4 regions of the Bacillus sp. DJP31 genome follow, and region 2 is predicted to be linked to each of the others. Evidence: riboswitches for the same ligand, from Rfam matches in the RefSeq annotation. Region 2 holds a riboswitch; each other region holds the start of a gene.

Region 1 (3,700 bases), on a different contig from region 2:
GATGAAATAAGTACTCCTATCGAGGAAAGTAATTCGGAGCCCGTTTCAACAGAAGGCGAAGAACTGTCCGAAGAACCAAACGAACCAGAATCAAAGGATGAGAGTAGTCAATCTACCACTGATTCATTAACTGAGGAAACACCTATTATAGAAGTAGAAGAAGATAGTAAGACCAATGCATCAGATTCTGACAAAGCTACTCCACTATTAGATAAAGGTGAAGAAGAAGTAGAAGGAGAAGGTACATTAACTTCTAAGGAAGAATCGATCAATATTTCAAATGTAGTTGAAGATGGACAATAGTCAGGAGGGCGCAGAATTGAAAGGAAATAAAATGAAAAAGTGGTTAAGTAATGGTCTTACATGGCTTTTATATGGAGTACTTTTTATGATGATATTCGTTGTCGTTTCATCAAGAGTCACTGGGACTGAGCCGCAACTATTTGGTTATCAATTAAAAACGGTTCTTTCAGGGTCGATGGAACCAGGAATACAGACAGGATCTATCATCGCTGTAAAAGTGGATGAAGATATGACACGCTTCCAAAAAGGCGATGTTATAACGTTAAACAAGATGAAAATATTTTAATTACCCATAGAATCGTAGATGTAGTAAATTCCAACAGTGATCAAGTTATTTACAGAACTAAGGGAGATAACAACGATGGGGAAGATCCAAACCCTGTACTTTCTCAAAATGTTGTGGCCCAATACACTGGATTTACAATTCCGAGGGCAGGTTATTTTTTGAGTATCATTAATTCTAACAATGGAGCATTTATTTTTATTATTCCAGGACTTCTTCTTCTAGGCTATTCCTGTTTTACAATAATGAGGACAATTGCGCAAATTGAAGGGAAAAATGCATCGAATGCAGCCAATAAAAATGTTTAACATTTATTATGAATTTTGAAAGTGAAAATAAGAAGCGGGAAAACCTTTAATGGATAGGGCTTTCTTGCTTTTTTTGTTAGGTTATGAATAATGTAGGTTATAATAATAGGCTAAAAGGTTAATCAAATGTCCCTAATACGACTACCTTTTGGAGAATATCCGCATTTCTTTTCTAAACTAGGAGAAACGATATGACAGCAATTTTAGATACTGATAATCATAAGGAAATCATTGAAGCTAATTTGTTAAACCGAACGGTATTTTTAAAGAGCTTTCGAGATAGAGCAGTAGATATTTCAAGAGTTGAAATCGGATTGCAGTGGTTTGTTTCTACTTTTCAAAATGTACTTATTTTCGATTTTGATACAGACGTTTCAACTGTTATGAAAAAGATACAAGAGGTAAAAGATCAATTCGAGGGAAAGATTGAAGCTATATGTTGTTTAGTTCATGATTTTTCAAAACCTAATAATCTAAAGCAACAGCTTCTCCAGAAAGGCTTTGTTCATGCTGATGATTTAGTTGGGATGTCGTTAAAACTAGAAACTAGAAATATCCCTGTAAAGACATCTAAACTAAATGTCAAGAAGGTAGAAGATGAAGACAGCCAGAACATGTGGGTGCAAATAATCTGTCAGGTTTTCGAACTTGAGGAGTATAAAGATTCATTTAAACAGGTAAATGTTGAAGAAAACTATGCTTATCAACATTATATTGGTTATGAAAACGGTGTAGCAGTTGCAGTCATTTCATTGCTCCTCGCAGAGGGAGTTGCCGGAATTTACTGGGTGGGAACTACTGAAATTGCTAGAGGAAAAGGATATGCAACCGAACTAATGGAGAGAGCCCATGCAGAAGCAATCTCCAATGGTTATCATGTAGCAGTCTTACAATCAAGCAAAGAAGGCCTAGGCTTATATGAAAGATTAGGTTACAAGAAGGATTATATTGAAGAATCAATAGAGTGGTATGAGTAAGGAAAAGCAAGTCTATTGACTTGTTTTTTTAAAAAGATAAGAAAGTATAATTTTTTTTTACTCAGGGTATTGGTCTAGCTCCAGCGCCCAGATGCTCTAGGTCAAATAACCCTAAAAGAGTCTGTTCAAAAAGGAGGACAAAAAGAGCAAAGAAGTTCGAGGAAGCGAAGTCTTGAGCTACCTGCGCGTATGTTTTGTATACGTGAGGAGCGGAGAGACGAGCTGACGAAGAAATTTGAAGCTATTTTTGCCGGACTTTTTGAACACCCTCTAAAAGAATAAAAGAGAAGACCACCTTTTTTTCTTTTAGGAACATTTGCTATGCCTGGTCTAAACGGGGCGCTTGCGCTTTTCTTAATGGCTCTTTTCTAAAGGCTCTATTTTAAAAGATTATTACTTTTAGATAGGAGTTTTTGAAAGTAATCCGTTGGTATAAGATGATTGGAACACATATGCTAAGGCATCTGCTTAGAGCAGCGAAACAGTTGAGACATAACGTTTGGCGCATGAAGGAACAAAGTTTATCAAAACAGCTTCTAAAATTGAAATATAGTGGTGATATAGAAAAGAGTAGAAAATAAAAACCTGAAAGCTCAGTAGCGATCAGGAATGGTGTCACAATGTATGAGATGTATAAAGTTCATTTTCTTGTTTATTGGATTAGACTGTTCTAGCAAGCTGCCCAAGATTCATGATTCTTCCGTTGTTCAATAAAAAATTTCGAATTTCATCCTTCGTTAAACCCATACTTATTGCTTCTGAAATAAGTTCCACCCATTCTTGATCCAATTCCTCTAGGTTAATGTAGTCTGATTGCTTTTGGTTAACATTTCTCATAATTACCTCCCAAAATACTTCTAGTATTTCAGGCAGACCAGCCGTCATAGTCAAGATACATGCTGACTTTAGACCCGTGACTTTGCGCCCCTATCTTTCGAATAGATTTGCCCTTTACTGATTTTTGTATGAACCAATATTCACAATTATATGTAAATATATTGGAAAAAGTTGTTATAGTTTGTCGATGAGAAAAATGAAATATATTTGTAATAAAACGTTTACATTTGAATGTATATATTGTGAGAAAGGTTAAAGAGCATGAGTTTTAGTAAGATATTCTTGAAATATAATAGCCCATTTAATGTAAAGACAAGAAGCCGGCGTCTAGAAAAGAGCAAAGGAATAGTCGAGAAATGTAACAATCTGTAAGACTATGTCTACAGATTGAAATAGAGCGCTTATATGAAACTTTTTAACTACTTTACTTTTCTTCTTTCAGTGAAGTATACTAAAACTAGTGCGCGTTCTTAATAAAGAACTAAAAAATTCAGTTGAATCTATTGTTCCATGATTTGAACAAAAGCTTCATATTTATAGTTGCCCGGAATTAATCTTGGCTAGATAGTTTGGTAAGGGGGAATTATCTTTTAAGCAGGAAAAGGAGAACCAAACATGGATGGAAAGAAAATTAAAGATTTACGAATACGAAGAGGCATTTCCTTAACTGAGCTTTCTAAAATCTCAGGTGTATCAAAATCCTATTTAAGCTTTATAGAAAGCGGTAAGCAAAAAAATCCAAGTATAGAAGTGCTTGAGAAACTCGCAAATGCTCTTGGGGTGGATGTTCACTCATTAATTTCCAAGGATGTTTATATGCAAGATGAACTACTCTACCTAGATAAAGAAGTAATTGAACTAGCTTTAGAAATGAGTAGAGCAAAGATTGACAAAGAGAAACTAAGAAAACTAATTGATATATTAAGATGAGATAAGAATGTTAACTTGACGCGGAGCTAGTCTTTGGAAGTTTCCATTCCGACTAGGTTTTT
Region 2 (3,700 bases):
TACAAGGATCAGCAGGAGCAGGGCAGCATACGAAAATGTGTAATCAAATTGCGATTGCTAGTAACATGGTAGGTGTGTGTGAAGCGCTTGCCTATGCCAAAAAATCTGGATTAGATCCGTTTACTGTTTTAGCATCTATTTCTGCTGGTGCTGCTGGAAGTTGGTCTTTATCTAATTTGGCTCCCCGTATTATTCAAGAAAACTTTGAACCTGGCTTTTATATTAAGCACTTTATAAAAGATATGAAAATTGCATTGGAAGAAGCCGAGAAAATGGACCTCTTTGTACCAGGTTTATCATTAGCCAAAAAGTTGTATGAGCAGCTTTCAGACCTAGGCGAAGACAATAGTGGAACGCAAGCTCTTTATAAGCTTTGGAGAGAGACAGAGTGAAATTATTATGGGATTTCGACGGTACAATATTTGACACCTACCCAGCGTACACAAAGATTTTTCAAGAGGTTCTCGGTGAAGACGTTTCATCTAAAGAGATATTTAGCATGCTTAAACTATCATTTACATACGCGATTCAGCATTTTCAACTTTCCCAAGAGCAGGAACAAGAAATTAGAGATAAAAGTGATGAAATTAGACCAGTTACCCTACTACCCTTTCCATTTGTTGAGGGTGTCTTAAAAGCTAGTGATACAAACGTTATTATGACTCATAAGAAACGTAAGGAAGTAGAGGAAATACTAACTATTCATGGGTTTGATCATCATTTTGCTGAAATAGTAGCTGGAGACGATGGGTACCCTAGAAAGCCAGATGCCACATCCTATCGTTATTTACATGATAAATACAATCTCGATCTGGCTATCGGAGATCGAGAGCTAGACATTATTCCTGCAAAGGAAATAGGAATGAAAACATGTTTGTTTCAAAATAAGTCGGCTAAAGCAGATTTCTATTTGGATGATTATAAAGCTTTTTTTAGTGTAGTTGTTTTTTAAAAATGTACTCCTCATATATTTCCATTAGCATCTAAAAAACTAATGGAAACTTGTAAGGGGTGAACTAATTGGATAAACGTACAAAAAAGAATGATCCACAGCAAAAAAAAGATTTGACTCTAGTACTGTTAATTCTGAATTCTCTCATGAATTAGTTGTGCCAACACAAATATGATTCACAAAGACAAAGCAAAGAAAGAAAAAAAGGCGAAAAACAACGGTGAATACAAAGGATAAGTAAAAGATATATAGACAAGTGTCAAATTCAATTTGGCACTTGCATATATTAGCTATAAGGAATATAATATTTACAAAAAGTAGGTCTATTGTCATTAATTAGAATTTGAGAAATACTAGATTAGTAGGTCTAAAAAATCATATACAATGAAAAGGCAAAGCTATGGAAACATAGTGACGCAAAGCTATAGGGACTAAGGTTATTACTAAGTTAGCCAGCTACCGTTTCAAGAGACATCTTGGAAAACGGGATGTTTTTTTATTGTGAATTTCGAGGGGATATAAGTGAATAGTCCGTCAACTGTAAAAGGGTCAAATGAGGTTCTGTTACAAGCACAAAATATAGTGTTCGAGTTGATAATAAACAATGCTCCTAACAATATTATCTTTAGTAAAATTTCCGAGAGCTTGGACAAGCTATGTCCTGGTGTTCAAACAGTTGTTCATGAAGAAGACGAGCATTTAGGAATCATAGAAACCGAGTTAGGAAGTTGGTCCATACCGATACAATCTGCATCCGGTAAAATGATTGGTTACATCACTTTCTATCATGTACGAAAAGGATTCCCCGATCCATACGAATTTGAGTTCATAAAGGCTTTCGCTAATATAGCAAGTATGGCTGTTGAAAAAAGAAGATTGGAACAAAAATATTTAAAAAGTGAAGAGCTCAGTAGATTAGTTGCCAACAATATATCTGATCTTGTAAATGTCATTGATTTAAACGGGGAAATTGTCTATGCATCACCCTCTCATTTAACGATCCTAGGATTAGTAACAGAAGAGATAGTAGGGAAAGATGCTAGTAATTACTTACATCCAGAAGACCAAATCGGCATTTCGCAATATATGAGTGAAATTATTTTACATAAGACAGCAATGGTTACAGAATGCCGAATTAGAAAGTCAGATGGAGAATACATTGTTGTAGAATCAAGGGGTGTCCCTGTCTCAACTCAAGAAGGTACTATCGAGAAAATTGTCATTGTTTCTCGTGATATCACGTCAAGAAAGCATGCGGAAGAAACGATTCGTTTTATGGCCTATCATGACTCCTTAACAAGTCTTCCTAACCGAAGAAAATTCAAAGAGAAGTTAGAGAAAATGCTAGTATCTGCGAAGAAAAGAAATGATTCATTCTGCCTTTTATTTATTGATTTGGATAACTTTAAAACGATAAATGATACGTACGGTCATGAAGCAGGTGATCACGTTCTCATAAAAGTGGCAAACCGACTTAGGAAAGGGTTAACAGAGAATCAATTTATTTCTAGATGGGGTGGAGATGAATTCGCTATTTTAGTTAACTCCTGTGATCACTCAAAAGCATATAGATTAGCAGAGGAATTACTAAATGTCATGGATAAGCCTTTTGTGTTAGAATGTTGTGAGGTAAGGATTACTCCTTCGATTGGGGTTAGTACGTATCCAAGAGATGGGGAAGATTTGAAGTCTCTTATCGATAAAGCTGATAAAGCAATGTACCGAGTGAAGGATTCAGGGAAAAATAATGTAACCACTTATTCAATTTAGACCACTTCTAATTCTAATGACGTGGTTATTTTTTTATGAAATAGTCGAGGGTAGTTTCAAGGAGGTATGAAATGCGCTTTTATATAGCTTCAGGATTTGAGAATAAAGAACTTGTGAGAAAGGTGTCTACTACTCTTGTCAAGAAAGGATTCACTCATACATATGATTGGACAAGGAATGATCGAGCAGACTCATTTCAGAAGCTTCACTCCATTGGAGAAGCAGAAAAAGAAGGTGTTAAAACTGCTGATATTTTAGTTGCCCTTTTACCAGGTGGGAAAGGTACACATATTGAGATTGGTATGGCCATCGGATATTACAAATCCGTTTATATTTACTGCGCAGATCCTATTGAAGAACCATCCCTATCATGTACGTTTTACCATATTGATGGTGTTAGATTAATTCATGGACCGATTTCTGAATTAATAGAGGTCATATTCCGTGATTTTCAGGAAGTGATTAGATGACTAGAAGTGGAATGCTTCACCACATAGAACTATATGTATCCGATTTAAAGAATAGCTTAGCCTTTTGGGACTGGTTTCTAAGAGAATTAGGATATGAAGTATATCAGAAGTGGGAGGCTGGACAAAGCTACAAAATTGAAGAAACTTACCTCGTCTTTGTTCAAACAAAGGAGAAATACTTACACATACCTTATCATCGTAGTGGGGTAGGTTTAAATCATCTTGCCTTTCATGCAGAATCCCGTGAGCAAGTTGATCGGATTGCACAAGCTGTCAAGGAACAAGGACTCAACATGCTATATGATGACAGATATCCATACGCAGGTGGAGAAAATTATTATGCCTTGTTTTTCGAGGATCCAGATCGCATTAAGGTTGAACTCGTTGCACCGGCAGAAGACTTAGAGTTATCGTGACGAAAGGGAATGAACCATGAACTAATCATTCGAAAAGCAGAGGAAAAAGACATAAAGGACATAGCAAAAGTCCATGTAGACAGCTGGCATTC
Region 3 (3,700 bases), on a different contig from region 2:
AGACTTCAAATCTGTGAAAACACAGATACTTAAAAGGATAAGCAGCAATATATTAAAACCCATACAATATCCCTACCTTTTTATAACGAATCTTACAAAAATAGCCCCACGTCACAAGAACGTAAGGGCCTATTTGGTTACAATCTATCTATTTTAGGGGAAGAAAGTTTGTAAACTATTTTTTCTAGTGAATGAATAAATTCTATAATAGCTAATTTCTTAGTCAGTATTTGTTGAAGGTAATTATTCTGTATGACGACTGAGAACAGTCGCTTCAACCTTTTCAAAAAGTGTAATCATGTATTCACTTAAGACTGATATGGTGGTGATTACAGCAACTGCAATAATTCCAAGGACTAATCCGTATTCTGTCATTCCTTGTCCTTGTTCGTCTTTAGTAAACTGCTTTATTCTTTCATATAATTTCAATGTATTATGGCGTAGTTCCAGTTGTAGCACCAGTAATTGCAGCTTTTACATTATCAAACATTGTAATGATTTGCGTTCTTAGAAGACCTAAAGTCGTAACAACTGCAACTGCAATAATTCCTAATACTAAACCATACTCAGTCATACCTTGTCCTTGCTCTTCTTTAAGTAAACCTACTAATTTGTTTTTCATCATGATAATCTCTCCCTTAGTTTTGTAGTTTTAGTGTTTGTCCAATTTCCGTTCCTGTTTGTTGGACTGTTCCTGCTGGTAATTCAATGACTGAATTTGCAGCTCTGTAAACTTTACTGACGTTTCTCGGTGACATCGATTCAACAATACCGACTACTTCTAATCGATCATTTACAAACAACACATCAATTGCGTAATTCATGAAGTACGTATGAACCGAGCGGCAGGGTGTAATATGAAGTCCGGTACCTATTGGTAATTTATGAGAGAACATTAACCCTATTAATCTCTTAAAAAAGGTGTCTGCTCTGCCAATCTTATTGGCTAATTCCTGTTCATTACTTAGGTTGACCAACTTCAACTTCCCTTTTCACCTCCTAGATATAAAAATACCCCGCCTTTACCGAAAGGTGGGGTTTGTAAACTTTACAAAACACCCTGATCTTTCGGTAACTGGCTGGCATAGTGTGAAAATCCACACCGTAGCCCCTTTAGCTTTGCGTCACTGACTTTCATCAGCTTTGCCTTTATCGAGATTCAGTGTGTTCGTTTTCCGACTGAACTCTTGCTTTTATAATAAAACTTTTTCACCAAAACAAATATCCGTCATACTTCTTATTTTTAATGTCGATTTTAATGGGCATATTGTCACTGTTTGTTGAAAAATCTTAAAATACGCTGGATATCTTGCTGTATTTTGTAAGTATATAGCAAATACTAGTACTCTATGCCTATATTTGTTTGAATGTTTAAATAATTCTTACTATTTGCTGAAAGTTACTATTTTTTCACGAAATATTTGTAGAATTTTGTATTTTTTTGTAAGATTAACACTACTTTTATCGAAGCTATTTTCTTTTCATCATTCATGGTTATAATAAGTCTGTACAATCGATTGCACATATTATAGCAACCGGTTAGTTACTATCTTTTTTTGCAGGAGAAATGAAATGATTGAACTTATGATTGAAGAAAAAAGAGAAAAAATGATTGTACTCGCAATGGAGCTTGGATTTACTGCAATAGAAACAGTCGTATGTAGTCAAGAACTAGATGAACTTATCAATATCAAGTTATGTAACTCCGAAAACATTCAGCACTAATTCATATGCAGCTCGCAAAGACCATTTCCATTACAATGACATGTCTGTAAACAGACATGTCATTTTTTTTGTATCTAATTGGTTTACTAATTCAGGGACTTTAAGTTCTAGAGCCACCCGAAAACAATAATCTTGAAGGGTTTCAAATTTCGCAAAGAAAAAAACGCCCAATCACGAGGCGTTTACTCTTCTTTTCTATCCACTTTTTCAATCTTCATCTGACCCCATGGTGCAATTCGGATGTGTGCCTCTAGATCTGCCATGTGGTCTTCAAGCTCCTTGCCAGTACCCTCAGGAACATAGTAGCGTTCGATCCCATATTCTATATACATTTCTTTCGGATCAATTTCGTACATGTATTTCCCTTTAAAAACTACCTGATCTGTATCGACGACTGGATTCGTAGGACTAACTGAAACGACTTCGTGATAGTCCCCCTCTTTTCCAAGTACTACATAAACAGAATCTCCATACTGTGGCAATTCAGATTCTGTCCATAAGTATTTGGGCACTGAAGAAATACTGTATTGTAAAATGACATAATCACCATAAAAGATGTCTCTTGGATCAAAGGGCTCTGTTTTCAGTTTGATTTGCTCTCCAAATGCATCAATTGCATAAAAGGATGCAGTCATTACGACTAAAAACAATGCTTGTAAAAGAATGACCATATAAAATAATAACCGCTTAGTCATTTTTCGCCACTCCCTTCACAAGCTTTCTCCTACTTTTCTCAAGAAACCAGCTTAGTACAAATAATACTATTCCACCAATTAAGAAAAACATTGATTTTGGCATAAAGTCCCATGCTAGTTGAATATAGCCGACAAATGCACTTATTAAAAACAATGCTGTGCCTAAGCTTGCCTTATCTGTTAGATGTTCACGATACCCGATGAGCAATAGACTAATCGAGTAAACAAACAGTAAGAGTAAATAAAGAAAATCGACCATAACCCCTACATAAAACACTGGTAAAAATAAAACTCCGTCTGCTACATCAAATGTCCCTCTTTTTCGAATGACGAATAGTACTAGTAGAACAGCAACTATGAATGGATAGATTGTTAGCCCATTCGTATAAGCTTCTTCCCCATAACTGATAAACGACTCGATCCAAAACACATTAAAGATGGTGACCACAACCGCACCAATGAGCATGGTTAACTGAATGATACGTTTGATTTTCACTTTCTTTATGAAGTCACTAAGAACATAAAGTCCTAAATAAATAGCAAACAAATATTGATAATTGAGTTCATTACTTACTACGAATAGTAGCCCTGTAAGTAAGAAAGAAAGGGAAAAGAATACACTTGTTAAAACATCAGGTCGATAGAAAATAAAATGTCCAATGCCAAACAGCAACAAGAGTGCTAGGATATAGCTAAACGAGGAAAACTCGGTTGTACTATATAATTGGCCTGCTGTTGTAATTACAATCGCAAGTAGAAGCAGGTATCTACTTTTCCAAAACTGCACAGCCAACAATGCTGCAATCGACCAAAATATGAAGGGTAACGCACTATGTGATTGAAAGCTGAACATTTGACCAAGCAAGAAAATCCCAGCCCCAAATGTAATAACTCCAATGCCAATAAGTCCATGACCTAAGCGATCATGTCCGCTTTTTTTCATGACTCGTTCCCCAGCAAAATAAAATCCACTCATTGATAGTATAATAATAGCTACACGAACTAAGTGATGAATTCCATCCCAGTTTGACGCAACAAAAGATAAGATTCCGAGACCTATTAATATACTAGCCAAGATAGGCAGTAGGTTTGAGCTTTTTTCATGTTGATATCGACTCAAAATTTGCTCGTACTGTTCTTCGGATATGATTCCATCCTTTACCCATTTCGTTCCTTCTTGAACTAACTTTTTTCTCATTGGTTATGCTCCCTTCTTTTAAATGTTTGTACCTTCCCATACGTTAAGCTTCTCCAAAGCCATTCCATTGGACCATATTGGA
Region 4 (3,700 bases), on a different contig from region 2:
TGTCTGTTTCAATCCTAGTAATATCTTTGTTATTCGATAGTCCCTCCGGATCAGTTGTAATATAAGAAAATAAATTCACTATCATTAAACTTCCATATCCCTTGTCAATCAAGAAATTACTAACCTTCATTACGGAAGTGTCAATCTAATAATTCTCTTGATGGGACATCATTCGTTTCAGCATTGGCTGCGTTTAATATCTCTTTAAATCGGCGCAAATTAATGATTGGCCCCATAAATGTCATGACGACCAACGTTGCTATCGAAAGATCTACCCATCCATTTCCCCAACCCCAGGTGGAGAAGACCAAGTATAAACCAGGCAGTAAAATAAATATCACGCTAAAAGGAAGTAACCCGTCTAACCTCACAGATAAGGCAGCCCAGTTCCGTAATCTTTCTGTCTTTGCAGAATGAAGCATTGAAATCATAGCCAGTAACGTAATTCCGACGGCAACAAACATAATAATTGTTCCTAAGATATGTAAAAATAAAACGATGTTATATATTATAATTCCTCACATCCCTTTGGACTATTTCTTCTAATTTATCATATTTATTGGGAGTAAAGTCCTGATTTTACCAAAAAGTAGTATCCTATCCTTTCACTCGATAATCCGGATTACCCTGCACCCAACCACCGTTTGTATTGACAGAAGAATCACCGTCTCCATCAACCCAAATAGTTGTCCCGTTAGGTAACGTCCGCCAATGTGGTTCTACATGATGTGAATTGGGATTATCAACATGATTTACATTTTCATTAGCAGGTGCTTCAACAGATGGTTGATGAGCTGCAACCTGATGGACATTACTTGATTCCGTGTTACCTTCTGCCATGTTATTTCCACTATCAGCACTTACTCCATCCGTACCATCTACTATATCTATTACTCCAAATGATAGTACGCCTACTGCCCCCGCCATTAAGAGACCCTTAGCTCCACTTTTCAGTCTTTCATTGTCCCCATCGATTACGCCGGTCACAACATTTGCACCGTTTTCAACAATATTAACAACCGTATGTCCTGCTGCTTTTGCCGTATCACCTACTGCTCTGCCAAGATCACCAAGACCTCTATCAAGCTTTTGTTCATCTTGTGTTACGATCGATGTCCCTATATCCCAAACGCCACTTGCTGCTTCACCTAATTTATCTCCGGCAAAATAGGAGGCATTTTTAACACCATCTCCAATTTCTTCAATAAATTTACTCCCTGTAACTTCACCCGTAAATTTAACGGCTCCTCCTACTACTTCCCCTGCAACAGCACCAACAAATGATCCTAACCCTTTTAAAAACCCCATGAAAACACCCCTTAAGTAAAATAAAAAAAGACTAATCCCAATAAAAAGAATTAGTCTTTCAAATGAAAGAATCCTTCGGTAATCCGGCCATCTTAGACGTATTTGCCCTTAGATCCGTGATTTTGCGTCCTCATATTTCTATGAGTTTGCCGTTATCGAGATATTTTACAAACTATATACCTATGACTATATTACCATATGTGGAAAAATATGAAAATACCTAAATAGTGTTACTCAGATTTATTGAATTAACTGGAAGAACATTCGACATGTCTCGACACCATTTTATTATTTATAACTGCCATAATCTATCTATGAATATAGGAGTGAAACAAATGTTGACTCAAGCTGAAGCAAATATGTTGATTTCTTCATTGAAACAACTGCTTACTGATATAAATATAATTAATTTTCCCGAACCAGGGGATAAATTGTTATTAAGTTGTAAGGATGGAAATAATAATACCTATATGATTGATGTAACTCGCGGTAGTATTAAACCCACAAAAAGTACTTTTCAAACCAGACATCGTAAGACTACAGTATTAGTAAGAGTAGATATTGATGGTCCACCACTTGATAACCCTGATGGGGAAGAAGTCCCTTGCCCCCACATCCATATATATCGTGAAGGATTTGAAGATAGGTGGGCTTTTCCTCTAGATGTAAAAATAAAAACAAATACAAAAGATTTGATACAAGTACTCATAGATTTCTTTACATACAATAATATTAGTAATAGACATGAGTTATCATTCAAGGAGGGGATTTATTTGATGGCGTCTAAAGATAATTTAAAAGAGTTATACATTGATTGGCTTAACTCTAAGATTTCATATAAAGATATTGAGTCTGGCACTATTGAAATTACTACTCCCTTCCTTGATCGACATAATGATCGACTACAAATCTATGCAGTTCCTATAGAAAACGGAGAGATAAAATTAACTGATGATGGATTTATTTTGTCAGATTTACAGTTGTCCGGATTTGAATTAGGGAGCTCTAAGAAACGGAAGCAATTATTCAACACCATTATTAATGGATATGGTGTATCATTTAATCCAGAACTCAACGAACTTCAAATCATAACTGACTTAAAAAACTTTCCTAGAAAGAAACATATGTTAATGCAGGCAATGATGACTGTTAACGACATGTTTATGACTTCAAAATCTACTGTATCTAGTCTGTTTGTAGAAGATGTTGGAAACTTCTTGGAAGCGAATGATATTAGATATAATGAAAATATACTACTAGCAGGAAAAAGCGGTTATAATCATAACTTTAACTATTTAATTCCACATTATAAAAAAGCACCTGAACGAGTTATTCATACAATGAATATACCTTCTAAAGGGAATCTCTCAAATGTTATCTTTTCTTGGAGTGATACCCGAGACTTACGAAATAAACTATCTTATAAGTCGGACCTACACATCTTTATTAATGATCAAGAAAGAAGTGTTGATGATAATATATTAAATGCCTTTAAAATTGAAAGTATTAACCCAATCCTTTGGAGTAATCGACAAGCTATGATCGATATATTAAGTGCATAAAAGATAAACCAAATCTATTGAATGATTGGTTTATCTTTTTCAATCTTGTTGTACTGGCCAGTTAATTAATATTACTACAGCCATTCTTTTTGGGGGATTATAAGATGAAACCAGTAGACCCTCTTTCATTCCTACAAATCCCAGCCCAATCTAAACCAAAACCTGGTTCAAAGGCGGATTCACCTTCCTTGACATTATGAGCAATGTATCCCTCTCCTGAATCGAGTGTTAAACCTACACTCCCAAGCTTTCCGGCTCTAGCATTTCCTTTTTTCGCCTTACCGCCATTACTTACCACAAGTTCAACCGCTGCTATAAATGCCTCCAATGTGAGCTGGTTGGGCACTGGAATCTTGGTTGAAGCAAGTGATGTGAACCAGATATCACACTGCTCTCCCTTAAGAAGCAGGATTGTCGTTCTTCCACCGCACTGATTTAGTTTCTCTTTCATTCGAGTAATAATGAGATTCTCTTGTTCCGAGACTAAAATTTCTGACTTTTGTGGCACTGGATACTTTAACGCATTCTTCTTTATTTCCTTGTAGGCTTCCTCTTCTAAGTCCACACCCATACTATCAGCAAGTTGAAGAAAATAGATCAATACATCTGCCATCTCTTCTTTAATGTTCTGCCTTGATTCAGCAATTGCTTCCTCATTAGTTCTCCACTGGGAATTTCCAAGTAATTCGTTTGCCTCTAAAGAGATCGAGATGGCTAAGTCCTTTTGTTTGTGATTAGACTTCCATCCTCTCTCGTCTCTGAATTTAGTGATGATTTTTGTGAGTTGTTTCGTTAAGGTTTCTCCTTCCGAAAATAAGACAGAATCCCCT

Evidence for each region. A riboswitch is a leader RNA that binds a small molecule or an ion and turns the genes downstream of it on or off. The one in region 2 is predicted to bind cyclic di-GMP.
Region 1: another riboswitch for cyclic di-GMP. It lies ahead of ACOI1C_RS10280 (anti-repressor SinI family protein); the one in region 2 lies ahead of ACOI1C_RS09595 (diguanylate cyclase domain-containing protein).
Region 3: another riboswitch for cyclic di-GMP. It lies ahead of ACOI1C_RS07630 (DUF192 domain-containing protein); the one in region 2 lies ahead of ACOI1C_RS09595 (diguanylate cyclase domain-containing protein).
Region 4: another riboswitch for cyclic di-GMP. It lies ahead of ACOI1C_RS19435 (hypothetical protein); the one in region 2 lies ahead of ACOI1C_RS09595 (diguanylate cyclase domain-containing protein).

Annotation. Positions count from the first base shown of each region.
Region 1 is NZ_JBMERO010000009.1:40,348-44,047, reverse strand. Features, by position in the region: gene ACOI1C_RS10305 (hypothetical protein) at 1-303, shown strand, start outside; gene ACOI1C_RS10300 (hypothetical protein) at 320-589, shown strand; gene ACOI1C_RS10295 (signal peptidase I) at 583-894, shown strand; gene ACOI1C_RS10290 (GNAT family N-acetyltransferase) at 1,086-1,871, shown strand; gene ACOI1C_RS10285 (hypothetical protein) at 2,285-2,452, shown strand; gene ACOI1C_RS10280 (anti-repressor SinI family protein) at 2,532-2,708, opposite strand; cyclic di-GMP riboswitch class I at 2,737-2,830, opposite strand; gene ACOI1C_RS10275 (helix-turn-helix domain-containing protein) at 3,324-3,638, shown strand.
Region 2 is NZ_JBMERO010000008.1:66,810-70,509, reverse strand. Features, by position in the region: gene ACOI1C_RS09605 (NAD(P)-dependent oxidoreductase) at 1-392, shown strand, start outside; gene ACOI1C_RS09600 (HAD-IA family hydrolase) at 389-952, shown strand; cyclic di-GMP riboswitch class I at 1,334-1,416, shown strand; gene ACOI1C_RS09595 (diguanylate cyclase domain-containing protein) at 1,475-2,722, shown strand; gene ACOI1C_RS09590 (nucleoside 2-deoxyribosyltransferase) at 2,794-3,192, shown strand; gene ACOI1C_RS09585 (VOC family protein) at 3,189-3,608, shown strand.
Region 3 is NZ_JBMERO010000006.1:37,143-40,842, reverse strand. Features, by position in the region: gene ACOI1C_RS07645 (A24 family peptidase) at 1-63, opposite strand, end outside; gene ACOI1C_RS07640 (Flp family type IVb pilin) at 244-429, opposite strand; gene ACOI1C_RS07635 (Flp family type IVb pilin) at 434-622, opposite strand; gene ACOI1C_RS07630 (DUF192 domain-containing protein) at 639-983, opposite strand; cyclic di-GMP riboswitch class I at 1,068-1,158, opposite strand; gene ACOI1C_RS07625 (Spo0E family sporulation regulatory protein-aspartic acid phosphatase) at 1,573-1,725, shown strand; gene ACOI1C_RS07620 (GDYXXLXY domain-containing protein) at 1,908-2,420, opposite strand; gene ACOI1C_RS07615 (DUF2157 domain-containing protein) at 2,413-3,618, opposite strand; gene ACOI1C_RS07610 (DUF418 domain-containing protein) at 3,615-3,700, opposite strand, start outside.
Region 4 is NZ_JBMERO010000031.1:9,877-13,576, forward strand. Features, by position in the region: gene ACOI1C_RS19425 (DUF1643 domain-containing protein) at 1-130, opposite strand, end outside; gene ACOI1C_RS19430 (DUF2269 family protein) at 141-515, opposite strand; gene ACOI1C_RS19435 (hypothetical protein) at 598-1,308, opposite strand; cyclic di-GMP riboswitch class I at 1,383-1,469, opposite strand; gene ACOI1C_RS19440 (DUF6978 family protein) at 1,644-2,870, shown strand; gene ACOI1C_RS19445 (nucleotide pyrophosphohydrolase) at 2,968-3,645, opposite strand.